2 regions of the Thermoanaerobacterium calidifontis genome follow, and region 1 is predicted to be linked to the other one. Evidence: a T-box and tRNA genes for the amino acid it is inferred to sense, from the RefSeq annotation. Region 1 holds a T-box; the other holds one or more tRNA genes.
What was found. A T-box is a leader RNA that pairs with one kind of tRNA and senses whether it is charged. The one in region 1 lies ahead of pheS (phenylalanine--tRNA ligase subunit alpha), so its partner is inferred to be a tRNA-Phe.
Positions count from the first base shown of each region.

Region 2: it has a tRNA-Phe gene. The T-box ahead of pheS (phenylalanine--tRNA ligase subunit alpha) is inferred to sense a tRNA for this amino acid. The anticodon was not compared.

Region 1 is NZ_AP042436.1:1,782,308-1,790,909, reverse strand. It holds gene ACZ42G_RS09395 (MFS transporter) at 1-532, shown strand, start outside; gene ACZ42G_RS09390 (chorismate synthase) at 534-1,580, shown strand; ribosomal protein L20 leader region at 1,637-1,748, shown strand; gene infC (translation initiation factor IF-3) at 1,770-2,282, shown strand; gene rpmI (50S ribosomal protein L35) at 2,300-2,497, shown strand; gene rplT (50S ribosomal protein L20) at 2,517-2,876, shown strand; gene ACZ42G_RS09370 (TrmH family RNA methyltransferase) at 2,932-3,702, shown strand; T-box leader at 3,736-3,950, shown strand; gene pheS (phenylalanine--tRNA ligase subunit alpha) at 3,999-5,018, shown strand; gene pheT (phenylalanine--tRNA ligase subunit beta) at 5,031-7,412, shown strand; gene ACZ42G_RS09355 (cell division protein ZapA) at 7,510-7,884, shown strand; gene ACZ42G_RS09350 (U32 family peptidase) at 7,938-8,602, shown strand, end outside.
Region 2 is NZ_AP042436.1:423,468-432,069, forward strand. It holds rRNA gene ACZ42G_RS02260 (23S ribosomal RNA) at 1-752, shown strand, start outside; rRNA gene rrf (5S ribosomal RNA) at 1,017-1,125, shown strand; tRNA gene ACZ42G_RS02270 (tRNA-Asn) at 1,133-1,207, shown strand; tRNA gene ACZ42G_RS02275 (tRNA-Glu) at 1,214-1,288, shown strand; tRNA gene ACZ42G_RS02280 (tRNA-Ile) at 1,297-1,372, shown strand; tRNA gene ACZ42G_RS02285 (tRNA-Asp) at 1,391-1,467, shown strand; tRNA gene ACZ42G_RS02290 (tRNA-Phe) at 1,490-1,562, shown strand; tRNA gene ACZ42G_RS02295 (tRNA-Thr) at 1,833-1,905, opposite strand; gene ACZ42G_RS02300 (iron-containing alcohol dehydrogenase) at 2,146-3,327, shown strand; tRNA gene ACZ42G_RS02305 (tRNA-Tyr) at 3,468-3,552, shown strand; tRNA gene ACZ42G_RS02310 (tRNA-Lys) at 3,557-3,632, shown strand; gene ACZ42G_RS02315 (FAD-dependent thymidylate synthase) at 3,757-5,274, shown strand; gene ACZ42G_RS02320 (MazG-like family protein) at 5,284-5,598, shown strand; gene ACZ42G_RS02325 (hypothetical protein) at 5,656-5,859, shown strand; gene ACZ42G_RS02330 (spore coat protein) at 5,872-6,147, shown strand; gene trxB (thioredoxin-disulfide reductase) at 6,228-7,136, shown strand; gene ACZ42G_RS02340 (LysM peptidoglycan-binding domain-containing protein) at 7,168-8,031, opposite strand; gene cwlD (N-acetylmuramoyl-L-alanine amidase CwlD) at 8,153-8,602, shown strand, end outside.

The sequences.
Region 1 (8,602 bases):
GTGGATGATGGCATGGCCTATATTTACCATATACAAAGTCGACAATCTCCACGCTAACAACATGTGGATGAGCATTTCAACGATTGTAGGCTCAGTAGGTTCTATTTTAACGTATAAGTGGTGGGCAAATCTCGCGGATAGAAAAGGAAATGGCATTGCATTAAGCATAAGTACCTTACTTATATCCACGATTCCAGCATTATGGGCTAAAGTTACCAGCCTCTACGTAGGTGCTGCCATAGACTTTTTTGGCGGTATGGCTACAGCAGGATACACCATGCTTTCTTTAAACTGGCTTTTGGAGCTTTTGCCTGACCACAAGGAAAAGATGAATTATATTGCCATCTATACCATCGTGACACAATTTGCCGCTTTTCTATCGCCTATTGTTGGAACGTGGTTTTATGAAATTGTGGGATATGAAGCATTCATGTATATAACGACGGTATTGAGAGTCTTGTCCAGCATATTGCTTTTTGCTGTTGCGCTATATAAAACTGAAAAAACTGTATTAAGCAAAGGGGGAGCATGATTTGAGGTATTTAACATCTGGAGAGACACACGGAGAAGCGCTTGTTGCCATCATCGAAGGTTTGCCATCAAATTTGTTTATAGATGTGGATTTCATAAATAATGAACTTAAAAGAAGGCAATCTGGCTACGGCAGAGGCGGCAGGATGTCTATTGAAAGCGATGCTGTTCACATTTTAGGTGGAGTCAGAAACAATTTGACAATTGGTGCACCACTTTCTATTCTCATTAGAAACCTTGATTATGAAAATTGGAAGGGAAAAGATGTGCCGAGAGTGACCCGACCAAGGCCAGGCCATGCAGATCTGTCTGGTGCCATCAAATATGATTTAAAAGACATGAGAGATGTTTTAGAAAGAGCTAGTGCCAGGGAAACAGCAGCGAGAGTATCTGTTGGCGCTGTAGCAAAGTTGCTTCTTAAAAACTTTGGCATAGTTGTAAAAAGCGATATATTGGAGATAGGTGGAGAAAGAGATAGAGAAAAGTGGCCTGCCCTTATAGATGAAGCAAAAAATGAAGGGGACACTTTAGGCGGTGTGATCGAAATCACAATAGACGGGGTACCAATAGGCTTAGGCAGCCATGTTCAATGGGATCGCAAGCTGGACGCCCTTTTATCCTATAGCGTCATGAGCGTCCAAGCCATAAAAGGGGTGGAAATCGGCATGGGATTTATGGCGGCGAGGCAAAAGGGTTCTTCAGTTCACGACGAAATATTTTACGATGGGCATTTTTACAGAAAGACCAACAACGCAGGTGGAATTGAAGGCGGTATTTCAAATGGGATGCCAATAGTTTTGAGAGCTTATATGAAACCTATACCAACTTTGAGAAAACCCCTTTCATCTGTTGATATAGATTCGAAGGAAGAAGTGAAAGCCACATATGAGCGGTCAGATGTGACTGCTGTTGAAGCTGCTGCAGTTGTGCTTGAAGCTGTATGTGCGTGGACTATAGCCGATGAAATGACTAAAAAATTTGGCGGAGATTCCTTGCAGGACATGGTGGAAAACTTTAATATGTATATGAAAAGAGTTGAAAAGTATTGATCTTGTGGTGAGAAGGGTATTGACTGAGATGATAAGTTGTGCTATAATTTAACATGTATTTAAAGTAGAAGCACCCGCTTCTCACCTTTCACCGCAGGTGTCAGGTTTAAAGTAAAATGTTGTTTTAGCCAAAAAGAAGCGGGTTTATACCCGCTTTATTTTTTGTAATATTTTAGGAGGTGCGTATTTATTAACAAGGAGCTGCAGGTTAATGAGGAAATTAGAGATAAGGAAGTGCGCCTCATTGATCAAGATGGTAATCAATTAGGTATAATGTCAGCAAAAGAGGCATACAAAATTGCTTTAGAAAGGCACATCGATCTGGTTAAGATTGCACCACAGGCAAATCCACCAGTATGCAAATTAATGGACTTCGGGAAATACAGGTATGAACAAAGCAAGAAAGAGAAAGAATCTAAAAAGAAGCAGAAAGTCATCAACATAAAGGAAATAAGGATGACTCCAGCGATTGAAGAACACGACTTTGGCGTAAAAGTCAAAAGCGCCATGAAGTTCTTAAAAGATGGAGATAAAGTAAAAGTGACGATAAGATTCAGAGGCAGGGAAGCTTCACACACAAATCTTGCCGAAGAACTGTTAAATAGATTTGCAAAGAGCTTAGAAGAATATGGTAATGTTGAGAAGGCCCCAAACATGGAGGGCAGAAATTTGATGATGATATTAGCACCTAAAAACGTTTAATTGAGGAGGATACGAAAATGCCAAAAATGAAAACACACAGCGGAGCTGCAAAAAGATTCGCTCTTACAAAAAACGGTAAAGTAAAGAGATCAAAAGCTTTTAAGAGGCATATACTTACGAAAAAGACGAGAAAGACTAAGAGAAACTTGAGAAAGATAGCATATTTAAGCGGTGTCGATGCAAAGAACATAAAACGCTTGATTCCTTATGCGTAAATAATTAGGAGGTATAAAAATGTCGAGGGTAAAATCAGGAAAAGTTACGAGAAAAAGACATAAAAAAATATTAAAACTTGCTAAAGGTTACTACGGTGCAAAAAGCAAACTTTTCAGAGTAGCTAACCAAGCTGTAATGAAGTCACTTAATTATGCATACATTGGAAGGAAATTAAGAAAGAGAGATTTTAGGAAGTTGTGGATTGCCAGAATTAACGCTGCAGCAAGAGCAAATGGTATTTCTTATAGCAGGTTTATAAATGGACTTAAGAAGGCTAATATAGAGATAAACAGAAAGATGTTGTCAGAAATGGCTATACACGACAACAAGGCTTTTGCAGAGTTGGTTAACATAGCAAAACAACAACTGAATGCATAATCTTATACCCGGTACATGCCGGGTTTTAACCTATATACAGGATAGTGAATGTTAAATGGTTATAACAAGCGAAAAAAATGAGTTCATAAAGGATGTAAAAAAGTTAGCGGATAAGAAATACAGATATGAGAAAAGGCTGTTTTTCGTAGAAGGCAAAAACAGCGTTTTTGAAGCATTAAAAAGCGGCTTTGAAATTGTACACCTGCTGGTTTCGGAAGATTTTAATATAGACTTTCAGATTGAAAAGGAAAAGATCGTCTTTGTGGATGAAAAGGTATTTAAGAAGATTTCTGACACTGTCGCTCCACAGATGATTATGGCGGTTATCAAGATGCCTAAGTGGGAAGTGAATGACATCATTAAAGAAGGCGGCTTCTACGTGATACTTGACGAAGTGCAAGATCCAGGGAATGTAGGCACAATAATAAGGTCTGCAGATGCGTTTAACGTAGATGGCATTTTTGCCATAAACAATACGGTAGACATATACAATCCTAAAGTATTGCGCTCTACTATGGGCTCCATATTTCACTTGCCTGTCGTAAATGATGTAGAGCCTTCAAGGCTTTTTCATGTACTTAAGAAACATGGCATAAGAATTTTGTCTACAAGTCTTAAAGCAGAAAAGTACATCTACGATTTTGACATTTCAAAAAATGCAGCGCTTATTTTCGGAAATGAGTCAAGAGGCGTAAATAGTGATTTAGATGAATTTGTAGACGATTCGTTTAAAATACCTATGGATGGCATGGCGGAGTCTTTAAATGTATCTGTGGCAGCATCTATTTGCCTTTATGAATCAGAGAGACAGAGATTGATAAAATAGCGCAAAGATGATATAATATTCAAAAAAATAAAGAAAAATGCGATGAAAGAGTAAAGTACATTACGTTTAAGTGCGACAGGGAGGCGATGCCGTAGACTGAGAGCATTGTTGGTACTGCGTAATGGAAGTTCCCTCTTAAGCAGTGTGCTGAACTGATAGTAGGCATAACCGGTTTATATCCGTTACATCAAAATGAGTGGGCTTTTAGCCAAATTAGGTGGTACCACGGTCATATCTCCGTCCTTTTTAAGATGGAGTTTTTTTATTATATTTAGGAAAGAAAGGAGAGTATTTCTTTGGAAGAGACATTGAGAAATCTACTTGAAGAAGCCAAAAAAGAGCTGTCATCTGCGGAAAGTTTAAAGACACTTGAGGAGATAAGGGTTAAGTATTTAGGGAAGAAAGGCGAACTCACGAAGATATTAAGAGGTATGGGAAGTCTATCGCCTGAAGAAAGGCCTATTGTTGGCAAAATCTCAAATGAGGTAAGAGAAGAGATCGAGAAAGAGCTTACTCAAAAAAGAGAAGAAGTGTTGAAACAGGAAAAAGAGAAAAAAATAAAAAGCGAATATATCGACATAACATTGCCCGGGAAAGTCCATGAGATAGGCCATAAACATCCTATGACAAAAGTTTTAGATGAAATAAAGGATATATTCTTAGGGCTTGGGTTTTCCATCGCCGAAGGACCTGAAATCGAGCTTGATTACTACAATTTTGAAGCGCTAAATACTCCGCCTGATCATCCAGCAAGGGATTTGCAGGATACTTTTTATATTACTAAAAACATCTTGCTTAGGACACAGACATCGCCTGTTCAGGTGAGGACGATGGAAAAAAGCAAACCACCTATAAAAGTCATATCGCCAGGTAGAGTTTATAGGTCAGATGAAATAGATGCTACACATTCTCCTGTGTTCAATCAGATAGAAGGATTGGCAGTTGATGAAGGAATAACGATGGGAGATTTGAAAGGCGTTTTAAATCTATTTGCCAAAAGGCTTTTTGGTTCAGACACAAAGACAAAATTCAGGCCTCACTATTTTCCTTTTACTGAGCCAAGTGCAGAAATGGACGTATCGTGCTTTGCATGTGGCGGAAAGGGCTGTAGAGTTTGTGGATATTCCGGGTGGATCGAGATATTAGGATCTGGCATGGTTCACCCCAATGTGCTTAGGATGTCTGGAATCGATCCTGAAAAGTATTCAGGCTTTGCATTTGGCATGGGACTTGACAGAATAACTATGCTTAAATATGGGATAGACGATTTGCGTCTTCTTTACGAAAATGACCTACGCTTTATTAAACAGTTTTAAGGAGGTTAAGACATGCTAATATCGTATTCATGGTTAAAAGACTACGTAGATTTGTCTGTTGATGCAAAAAAATTGGCTGACGATCTTACGATGTCAGGTTCAAAGGTGGAGACTATAAAAAGTTACGGGCAAGAGATAAAAAATGTAGTGATAGGAAAGATTGTATCTTTAGAAAAACATCCTGATGCTTTAAAGCTTCAAATAGGAATCGTAGATGTAGGGGAAGAAAAATTGCAGATAGTGACAGGCGCTCAAAATATCAAGGTTGGTGATTATATTCCCGTCGCACTGCATGGTTCAACACTGCCTGGCGGCGTAAAGATAAAAAGAGGTAAACTAAGAGGTGTTGAATCAAATGGAATGATGTGCTCTGCCAAAGAATTGGGATTAGACGAAAGCTTGCTTCCGGAGTACCAGAGAAACGGCATATTTATTCTTCCTGAGCTTCCTTTAGGAGACGATGTAAGAGATGCTCTTGAACTGGACGATGTGATAGAATTTGAAATAACGCCAAATAGGCCTGACTGCCTTTCAGTAGTTGGAATTGCGAGGGAGGCTGCAGCTACGTACAGAAAAAGCTACAGGATGCCTGAAGTTAAAATAAGAGAAGTTGACGACAAAAATCCAGCTACTGTAACAATCGAAGCAGATGATTTGTGCTTTAGGTACGTTGCCAGAGTCATAAGGAATGCAAAAATAGGCCCATCGCCTATGTGGATGCAAATGAGGCTGTTGAAAGCTGGTATAAGACCCATAAACAACATAGTTGACGTGACAAATTACGTTATGATGGAATTGGGACAGCCGCTACATGCCTTTGACTTAGACAAAGTCAAAAACGGGCATATAATTGTAAGAAGGGCAAAAGAAGGCGAAAAGCTTACAACTCTCGATGACAAAGAGAGGATTCTGGATAGCGATATGCTTGTAATCGCAGATGAGGAAAAGGCTATAGGCTTAGCTGGCGTTATGGGTGGTCAAAATACTGAAATAACGGATGACACAGTAAACATATTGATAGAAAGCGCCAATTTTAAAGGTAGCAATATACGGTATACATCGAGAAAACTTGGCCTTAGAAGTGAAGCATCGTCAAGGTTTGAAAAGGGACTTGATCCAGAGATTACGGTTTTGGCATGCAATAGAGCAGCACAGCTTATGGTTGAATTAAGCGGCGGAGAGATATTAGAAGGGCTTGTAGACGTATATCCAAAACCTGTAACTGAGAAAGTCTTAAGTGTGCGATATGAAAGAATAAACAAGCTTTTAGGAACAAATCTGTCTTGCCAAGAAATGAAGGAAATACTTTCATTTTTGAATTTTGGCGCCATCTGCGATGGCGAAAACTTGATAGTAAAGGTGCCAGCATTTAGAAGTGATATTGATGGTGAGGCAGATATTGCGGAAGAAATCGGGAGAATGTACGGCTACAACAACATAGAAGATACCTTATTAAAAGGAACTCAGATTACAGCAGGTGTTAAGACAAGAGAACAGAAGCTGGAAGATACCGTAAAGGATGTATTTTTGTCATTCGGATTAAATGAAGTCATAACAACGTCATTTATGGGCATGAAGGATTTAGACAGGATAAATTTGCCTGATGACAGCTATTTGAGGAATGCTGTCAAAATAATGAATCCACTTGGAGAGGATCAAGCTTACATGAGGACGACGCTTTTGCCATTCATGCTAAACGTGGTTTACACAAATTACAGCCGAAAAGTCCCAGAATTTAAAGCATTTGAAATATCGAGAGTCTTTATACCGAAATCGCTGCCTGTAGAAGAACTTCCGACAGAGATAAAAAGCGGTATAATTGCCATGTATGGACATGATGTGGATTTTCTGACGATTAAGGGTGTGGTTGAAGAACTTTTAGACGTCCTTAACATAAAGAATGTCAAATACGCAAGAAGTCAAAACCCTGCATATCATCCAGGAAGATCTGCTGATGTCATTGTAGGGGATGAAAAGATATGCGTCTTTGGCGAATTAAGCCCTGATGTTGCAGAAAACTACGATATAAATAAGAGGGTTTACGTGGCAGAGGTAAACCTTGAACTTTTGTTTAAGCACGCAAACGACGAGAAAATCTACAAGCCGCTGCCAAAATATCCAGCCGTTGAAAGGGATATAGCTGTGCTGGTAGATAAAAACACATTTGTGGCAGATATAGAAAGTGTCATAAGAAAAGCTGGCGGGAAACTTGTAGATGATGTTAAATTGTTTGACGTGTACGAAGGCGAAAATATTCCTGATGGCAAAAAAAGCGTGGCATTTTCAATTTGGTACAGATCATACGACAAGACTTTGACAGACGATGAAGTAGGCAAAGTCCATGACAAAATAGTAAAGAGTCTGAATGATGAGCTTGGAGCGCAATTAAGATAAAAAAAGACCGAAATGGTCTTTTTTTCTTCATAAAGGAGGAAATCGAAAAGATTTGTAGAAATAAATAAAGTAATGCTTGGTTTGAGGGGATGTTCTAATGGAAATAAGGAAGATAACGGTAAATATAAATGGCAACGAGTATATATTGAAGACAGACTATCCTGAAGATTATATACTCAGATTGACAGAACATTTAAACGATGTAATATCAGGGATTTCTGGCAGTTACAATAGACTTTCAAATCAGATGGTGCTTGTTTTATCGGCTCTTAACATAGCCGATGAGCTTTTTATCTCGAGGGAAGAAAACAGTGCCTTAAAAAAAGAGATTGTATCGCTAAAATCAAGGTTAAGTGCTGATGATGAAAGGATAGAAGAATTAACAGAAGAAGTTGAAAAGTTGAAAGAAGAATTAAAAGCAGCAAGAGAAGAGTTGGAGGAATACATAAATACATTTGACGACGTTGGTTAAAATCTATTAAAATAAAGAGACTAAGTATATAAATATCTTTATAAGGTGATTTGATGAAAAGAGTAGAATTGCTGGCTCCTGCAGGAAACCTGGAGACGCTAAAATTTGCTTTAAATTACGGAGCTGATGCTGTATACATTGGCGGCAAGCTTTTTGGCGCCAGAGCATATGCGACAAATTTTGAAGAAGATGAATTGAAAGAAGCAGTAGAGTATGCCCATTTGAGAGATAGAAAAGTTTATGTGACTGTAAATACAATCGTGTTTAACAAAGAAGTTGATTTGCTTCTCAAATACATCGATTATCTGTATCAGTTAAATGTGGATGCGATAATAGTTCAGGACTTTGGCGTTGTTAAACTACTTAAAAACTTCTATCCTGAGTTGGACATACATGCCAGCACGCAGATGACTTTAAGCAACTTAGAAAGCATTAAAGCAGCTAAAGAGATAGGGATAAAAAGAGTCGTGATGCCTCGTGAGCTAAGCTTAAAAGAAATTGAAAAGATAAAATCTGTGACTGGCATAGAAGTGGAAGTATTTGTTCATGGAGCTCTTTGTGTTTCTTACTCCGGTCAATGCTTATTTAGCAGCATAATTGGCGGAAGAAGTGGCAATAGAGGAAGATGCGCTGGGCCATGTCGCTTGAAATACGATCTTTTAGATGACAAGATGAATACAATTGCCAGCAATATGCATTTATTAAGCATGGCAGATTT
Region 2 (8,602 bases), 1.3 Mb from region 1:
GCCTATATGGAGCCGACGTTGGGATACCACCCTGATATTACCGAAATTCTAACATAGGAGCCGTAAACCGGCATATGGACACTGACAGGCGGGCAGTTTGACTGGGGCGGTCGCCTCCTAAAAAGTAACGGAGGCGTCCAAAGGTTACCTCAGCGCGGAAGGAAATCGCGCGAAAGAGTGCAAAGGCAGAAGGTAGCCTAACTGCGAGAAAGACAATTCGAGCAGGGACGAAAGTCGGGCTTAGTGATCCGGCGGTAGAGAATGGGATTGCCGTCGCTCAACGGATAAAAGCTACCCTGGGGATAACAGGCTGATCTCCCCCAAGAGTCCACATCGACGGGGAGGTTTGGCACCTCGATGTCGGCTCATCGCATCCTGGGGCTGAAGTAGGTCCCAAGGGTTGGGCTGTTCGCCCATTAAAGCGGTACGCGAGCTGGGTTCAGAACGTCGTGAGACAGTTCGGTCCCTATCCGTCGCGGGCGCAGGAAATTTGAGAGGATCTGCCCTTAGTACGAGAGGACCGGGGTGGACAAACCGATGGTGTACCAGTTGCAAAGCCTTTTGCACAGCTGGGTAGCCAAGTTTGGAAGGGATAAACGCTGAAAGCATCTAAGCGTGAAACCCACCTCAAGATAAGATTTCCCATCCGAAAGGAGTAAGACACCTTGAAGAAGACGAGGTAGATAGGCCGGAGGTGTAAGAGTAGAAATACTTTCAGCTGACCGGTACTAATAAGTCGAGGACTTGACCTTTAGCATTGTGCAGTATTCAAAGTTCATTTAAGAAAGCATAAATAGAGAAAAAATCTATCAAAAGCGAACGATTAATGAAGCTTTCGTGATATATCACGATGAATGTAGCGTAGTTTGGCGTATGAGCGAAAGCGAAAGCCGTCACAACGTATAGACGGCGTTAGCCAAAGTAGCGAAATGAATCGATGATATATAGAAAGCGAAATTTGTGAGCGTTGATAAGATTTTTTCAGAAGAATATGCAAAGAAAATGAACGAAAGATTTCCGGTGGCAATAGCGGAGGTTAAAAACCCGTTCCCATACCGAACACGGAAGTGAAGCCCTCCAGCGCCGATGGTACTGATTACTCGGGAGAGTAGGTCGCTGCCGGATAATATATTCCTCAGTAGCTCAATGGTGGAGCAACCGGCTGTTAACCGGTAGGTTGTAGGTTCGAGCCCTACCTGAGGAGCCAATACGTGGCCCCGTGGTCAAGTGGTTAAGACATCGCCCTTTCACGGCGGTAACATGGGTTCGAATCCCGTCGGGGTCACCATAAATTGAGGGCCTTTAGCTCAGTTGGTAGAGCGGTCGGCTCATAACCGATTGGTCCGGGGTTCGAGTCCCTGAAGGCCCACCATAAGTTAATAGATATTGCGGCCCAATAGCTCAGTTGGTTAGAGCGCCAGCCTGTCACGCTGGAGGTCGAGGGTTCGAGCCCCTTTTGGGTCGCCATTATTATACATAATTTTAATACGCCTCGATAGCTCAGTCGGTAGAGCAAGGGACTGAAAATCCCTGTGTCAGTGGTTCGATTCCACTTCGAGGCATTAATGAAAAAAAGAGTTTTAGCATTTGTGTTGAAACTCTTTTTTTTATTAATATCATTAACCTATAAAGAATTTCATCTTTTGTAAAGATTTTTTAGTTTTTTTATATCAAATACAGATTATTTTTATTCGCATTTTCTTATTTCTTTCTTTGAGTTACAAATTCATTTATGAAGCTTGTTGCTAATGATTTCTTAGTTTCGCATATATTTTGTATACAAAAAAGGGCATCGATAAAATCTCGATACCCTTAAATCCTCCAAAACCCAGAGCTGGCAAAGGGACTTGAACCCTTGACCTGTTGATTACGAATCAACTGCTCTACCGACTGAGCTATGCCAGCACCACACTAATATAATATATCATGAAAATTGATTTTTATCAAGTATCTATTTTGATAAATGGAAATATAGATTGGGTAACCATCAAAATTAAAGTCTAATGAATGGATATTGATATAAAATAGATAATTATTATTGGCTAATAAAAAATGTCTAATTTCTTGACTTTTAAAATTTAGAGTATCATAATAGAAGTTAGGATAATTATAAATGAATTAAAAGTCAGAGGGGGTCTATATAATATGAACACTAATTTTACTTATTTTATGCCGACAGAAATTATTTTTGGACCAGGCACACTGGAGAAGCTAGCTACTGTTAAATTGCCAGGTAAGAAAGCTTTGCTGGTTATAGGCAGCGGCAATTCTATGAGAAGGCATGGTTATTTGGATAGAGTTATTAATTACTTAAAACAAAATGGGGTTGATTACGTCGTCTATGATAAGATATTGCCTAATCCAATTGCGGAGCATGTTGTGGAAGGAGCAGAAGTGGCAAAAGACAATGGATGTGATTTTGTCATAGGATTAGGAGGCGGTAGTACAATAGATTCATCAAAAGCAATAGCTGTCATGGCCAAGAATCCAGGTGATTATTGGGATTACGTCTCTGGAGGCAGCGGAAAAGGCATGGAAGTTAAAAATGGTGCATTGCCTATCGTTGCTATCCCTACGACGGCGGGTACTGGCACAGAGTCTGATCCGTGGGCTGTTGTGACAAAGACAGAGACAAATGAGAAGATTGGGTTTGGATGTAAGTATACATATCCTACACTTTCAATCGTTGATCCTGAATTAATGGTGTCAATTCCACCGAAATTTACTGCTTATCAAGGCATGGATGCATTTTTCCACTCAGTAGAAGGATATTTGGCGACTGTTAATCAGCCAGGAAGTGATGTTTTAGCGCTTCAATCCATAAGCCTTATTACAGAGAACCTTCCAAAAGCTGTGGCAGATGGCAATAATATGGAAGCTCGTACTGCGTTGGCGTGGGCAAGTACCGCTGCAGGCATAGTAGAATCACTGTCATCGTGCATTTCTCACCATTCCTTAGAACACGCTTTAAGTGCATATCATCCAGAGATACCGCATGGTGCTGGACTTATAATGCTTTCGGTGTCTTATTTTAGCTTCATGGCTTCAAAAGTTCCTGAAAGATTTGTAGATATAGCAAAAGCAATGGGTGAGGAGATAGTTGGAAATACTGCAGAAGAAAAAGCCATGTGCTTTATAAATGGGCTTAAAAAATTGATTAAAAATATAGGAATGGAAGATCTAAGCTTGTCAAGCTTTGGAGTAACTGAAGATGAAGCGACAAAATTAGCGAAGAATGCTATGGATACAATGGGTGGATTGTTTAATGTCGATCCATACAAGCTATCATTAGATGAGGTAGTATCCATATACAAAAATTGTTTCTAACTGGTTTGAAAGCCGCTTATGCTTATGAATAAAGGCGGCTTTTTGCCATTGTTAAAGAGATAATTTCCTATCTATACTTGACAATATGTTATATTTATTATAAAATAAAAAAGTCGCTGCTGAAGTTAGCAGATATTGTTGGAGGGATACCCAAGTGGCTAAAGGGGGCAGACTGTAAATCTGTTGGCATTGCCTTCGATGGTTCGAATCCATCTCCCTCCACCATTGTGACCCATTAGCTCAGTCGGCAGAGCACCTGCCTTTTAAGCAGGGTGTCCCGCGTTCGAATCGCGGATGGGTCACCATTTTTATTTTAGAAAATATGAGATGAGAGGAGCTTTGAGGCTCCTTTATTTTATTTTTGGTGTTACAAATTTCACTATTTTACGATATAATTTATATATGATTAAGTTCGAGAGGAGTTTTAAAATGTTAATGAGAAAGTTGACTGAGGCTGAAGAAAACTTATTAAAGAAATTTGTGACGAATTTATACGGACCTGTTTATTTTATACATTCGCTTCCAGAATTTATAATACCTCCTATTAATTCAAAAGTAAGCAGAAAAGACACCAGTTGGAGGTTAAACATATTAGAATCGTTGACATCAGGAGATCTTGATATAAGCGATTTTTTAACGACACCAGATATTCCACTTGATGAGGCAATGCAGAAGGCAAAAGCTTTTCATGAAAAATGGGTGGAAAGGTTTGGACATTCGTCTATAGCAGAGCAGAATTTGATGCACTTGTGTATAGAGGATACCTCCAGATTTTTGTCTGGCGATATAGAATTGATGAATAAAAGACCGTCTTACATAGAGTGGAGCCAGAGATATCAAAGACCGAATAGGGACAGATTTGTAATGCCTCCGGAGCTTGAAAACTATCCAGAGTTAAAAGAGAAATTTATAAAAGTATGGAACGTGTCTTTTGATGCTTATGAGACGCTTGTAAGCAAACTTACCGATTATTTGAAGTCAACTATTGAAAAGAATAAACATGAAAGCGATAAAGCGTATATCGGAAGGATAAGTAAGATAGCTTTTGAGGATGCCAGATATGCTTTGCTGCTATCTGCAAAGACCAGCTTTGCTGTGGCGTTAAATGCCCTTGATTTGCAAGATATAGTCAGAAAATTGCAGTCCCATGGCACAAAAGAAGCAGAAATATTGGCAAGAAATATAATTGACGAGGCAGAAAAAATTGCACCAAGCATGATGAGACATTTGAGCCCGTCCAAATATCAATTGACTGTAAATAAAGAAATGGAAGATTTAGTTAAAAAATATGAATTAGAAGATGTACTTACGGATTCGGATGTTACTTTGATTGATTACACAGGTAAAAGCGGTGATATGACTTTCCTCGATATACTGACTATGCATATCATTTTTTCTTACACAGGGAAATCAGTTGAAAGCATTAAAAAAATGGTTATGAAGTTAGGAAGGGATGAAAAGGCGAACATTCTTAAATCAGCTTCTTCTAAGATGGATCAGTTTGATCATCTTATAGAGCCTTTTAGGTCTGTAAGGTACAAATTTCAGGTGAGATTAAGTGAAGCTGCATGGCATCAACTATTAAGGCATAGAATGATTAATTTTAATGCTCATAGGCCGACTATAGAGAACGGGTATACAATACCACCAAATATTGAAAAAGCTGGATGTACAGATGTATTAAAAAATGCCATTGATGAAGCTGAAAAACTATATGTGGAGCTACGTGAAAAATTGCCAGAGACAAGCTCGTATGTAGTTACAAATGCTCATAGGCGGATTGTTCTGATGGATACTGATTTGTGGGCTTTTGATCACTATGCTAATTTAAGATGTACGCCGGAGGCTCAATGGGATATAAGAAACATTTCATTTAAGATGCTTGATTTGATAAAAGAAGCGACACCTGAAGTGGTAGAATTTCTGGCGCGAAGAAAACAGTCGTGAGGTGATTAAATGGAGACTGAGTATAAAGCAATTAGTTTGCCCAAGTTGAATAATCTAAAACCTTCTTTGGAGTCGACGGCTTTGAAGCTTATGGAGGAAGCAGGAGAGCTGGCACAAGCTATAGGCAAATTCAGGGGTCTTAATGGTGAAAGCGTAAAAATGTCGAATAAGGATGTGGCTGAGAAAATATCTGAAGAGCTTTTGGATGTGGCACAAGTAGCTGTATCGATGATGTTTGTCTTAGAAGACCAATACAACATAAGCATAGATGAAAAGCTTAAAGAGCACATTGAAAAATTGAAGAAAAAAGGATATATAAAGTAAATATACGGCAATGCCGTATATTTTTTTTTCATGTGCACATATTAAATTTGAACGATTATGAAAGGAGGAATTAAGTTGCAACAAATTTCCAGCAAAGAATTGATGTACATTGATGATGTGCTTTCACTTCAAGAACACATGGTTAAATGTTTAAATGACAGTGCTTCAAGGCTTAAGGATCAACAGTTAAAAGCTCTGTGTCAAAATTTGGCCGACAGGTGCCAAAACAGTTTTAATTCCATAGCGAAAAATTTAGGATAAGGAGGGATACATATGATAGGTAGCACAGGCATGACAGATAAAGATATAATGATGGGCGTCTTAGGAGATTACAAGCTTGCCATAGAGATGCTTTCACATGCTGCAACAGAAGCAGCTAATGAAAACCTCAAAAGGGATTTTATTAACGCTTTGAATTCTACCTTTGAAGAACAAAAGCAAGTTTGGAACGCCATAAGTCAGAGAGGCTGGTATTCGGTAAAACCAGCGCAGATGCAAGATATACAAGAAGCGAAAAACAAATTTAGACAACCAGCAGGTGTTATGTAAAAAGAAAAAAATGTGGTACAATAATGGAAGTAGTATCTTACTACTTCCATTATTGTATTGTTTAAAGGAGTGATTATTGTATGTACGATCTCATTATACTGGGTGGCGGCCCAGCAGGACTTGCAGCAGGCCTCTATGCTTGCAGATCAAAATTAGATACTGTAATGATAGAGCAAATGTATGTGGGAGGACAGATAGTGACCACATACGAAATAGAGAATTATCCTGGATTTGACGGTATTAGCGGTCCTGATCTTATAAACAAAATGGAGTCACAAGCAAAAAGGTATGGACTGCAGATTTACAATGAAGAAGTCGTCGGCTTAGACATCACAGGCAGCGTAAAAAAAGTCACTACCAACAAGAAGACTTATGAGGCAAAAGCGATTATAATAGCTACAGGTGCTACACCTAAAGAGTTAGGGTTTGATAAAGAGAGAAAATTCAGAGGCTCGGGTGTTTCATATTGTGCTACGTGCGATGGGGCATTTTATAAGGATCAAGTAGTTGCTGTTGTAGGTGGTGGTGATACTGCAATGGAGGACTCAAACTACCTTACGAAGTTCGCTAAGAAAGTTTATGTGATTCATAGGAGAGATAAATTAAGGGCTTCTAAGACCCTTCAAGATAGAGCTTTTGCAAATCCTAAGATAGAGTTTATCTGGGACACTGTTGTAAAAGATATACAAGGAGAATACGGTGTTGAAGGATTAGTCTTAAAAAATGTGAAGACTAATGAGGAAACATCATTAAAAGTTGATGGTGTATTTATAGCTATAGGATTAAGCCCAAATTCAGAATTAGTAAAAGGTATAGTTGATACAGATGAGTATGGTTACATAATAACCGATGAAGACATGAGGACAAATATTCCTGGCGTTTTCGCTGCAGGAGATGTCAGGAAAAAGACATTAAGGCAGGTAGTGACAGCAACAGCAGATGGTGCCATTGCTGCATACGTAGCTGAAAAGTATATAGATAGCCTTTAAAATAAAGCCATCCATTAATGGATGGCTTTATCTATTCTTGATTGTCATCTTCTTTTTTATCGTCTTTCTTTTCACTTTCTTTGTTTTCAGCGTCATCGCTTTGCGCTTTAGTGTCGTTGCTGATTTCAGATTCTTTCAAGGAAGGTATTATTATTCTCTGTCCAGGGTATATGAGGGAAGGGTTTTGAATGTCAGGATTTGCCCTTAATATTGCATCGACTGTAGTATTGAATCTTGCGGCAATACTGTAAAGAGTGTCGCCAGGCTTTACCACGTATACCATTCTGCCTTCTTTATGATGTTCAAATGGTGGATTATATGGCATATTGGGAGCTGTTTTTGGCGGGCATGGTATGACGACAGTCTGACCTGGATAAATCATATTGGGATCCATAAAGTAGTTAGCTCTTAATATTTCATCAAGAGGAACACCAAATTTGTTTGCTATGCTCCACAATGTGTCGCCAGGCTGAACGATGTAATTTGTCGGACATGGCATATTGTACATTGGTGTTGTTGGTATGTTGTAGGTTTCGCCAAATGTGTTATATGCATAAGATGCTTCAGGTGCTGATTTCATTGGGGTATTTCCGCCTGGTATAAAAAGCATTTGTCCTGGATAAATTGTGTATGGGTAAAGTATGTTATTTACGTAAATAATAGATTCATAAGGGACGCCGAATTTTTGGCCTATTAGGTAAATTGTATCGCCAGGCATGACTGTGTAATAGACTCCAGTAACTGGTATTATCAATGTTTGGCCAGGATATATAAGCGATGGATTGACGATGTTGTTTCTTGAAATAATGGCTTCTACAGAAGTATTAAATTTTTTTGCAATTGAGAATAAAGTATCTCCGGACTTTACGACATACGTAAATTCCAATGTAACCATAATTATACTCCTCCTTTCCCTATTCATAATATGTATTTTGAATTTTATGGTGACATAGTTGCAAACATATTTGAATATTTTATATTGTGGTTTTGTTAATAAAAGTGGAGGAGAAATTCGGATGAAGCGGTATAGAGGTTTTTTGTTTGCAACCATAGTTTTAATGTTTATTGCTCTATTGAGCTTTTTAGGCAAAACTGTAGAGACAGTGAATCAAATTCCTTTGATGAATAGGATCGTCATAATCGATGCTGGCCATGGTGGAACTGATCCGGGTAAGCCCGGAAAATATGGTGAAGATGAAGATAAATTAAACCTTAAAATAGCGACAAAGCTTAAAGACTTAATAGAGGAAAGCGGTGGGATAACGCTTATGACGAGAGAAGATGACACATTGTCAGATAAAGACATAATGAAGGATTTAAAAAATAGAGTACATGCTGGCAATGATGCAAAAGGCGATATTCTGTTAAGCATTCACTTAAATAGTTTTCCCGATCCAAGATATAAAGGGGCACAGGTATTTTATCAAAAGAATTCAAAGGAAGGCAAACTTTTGGCAGAACTGATA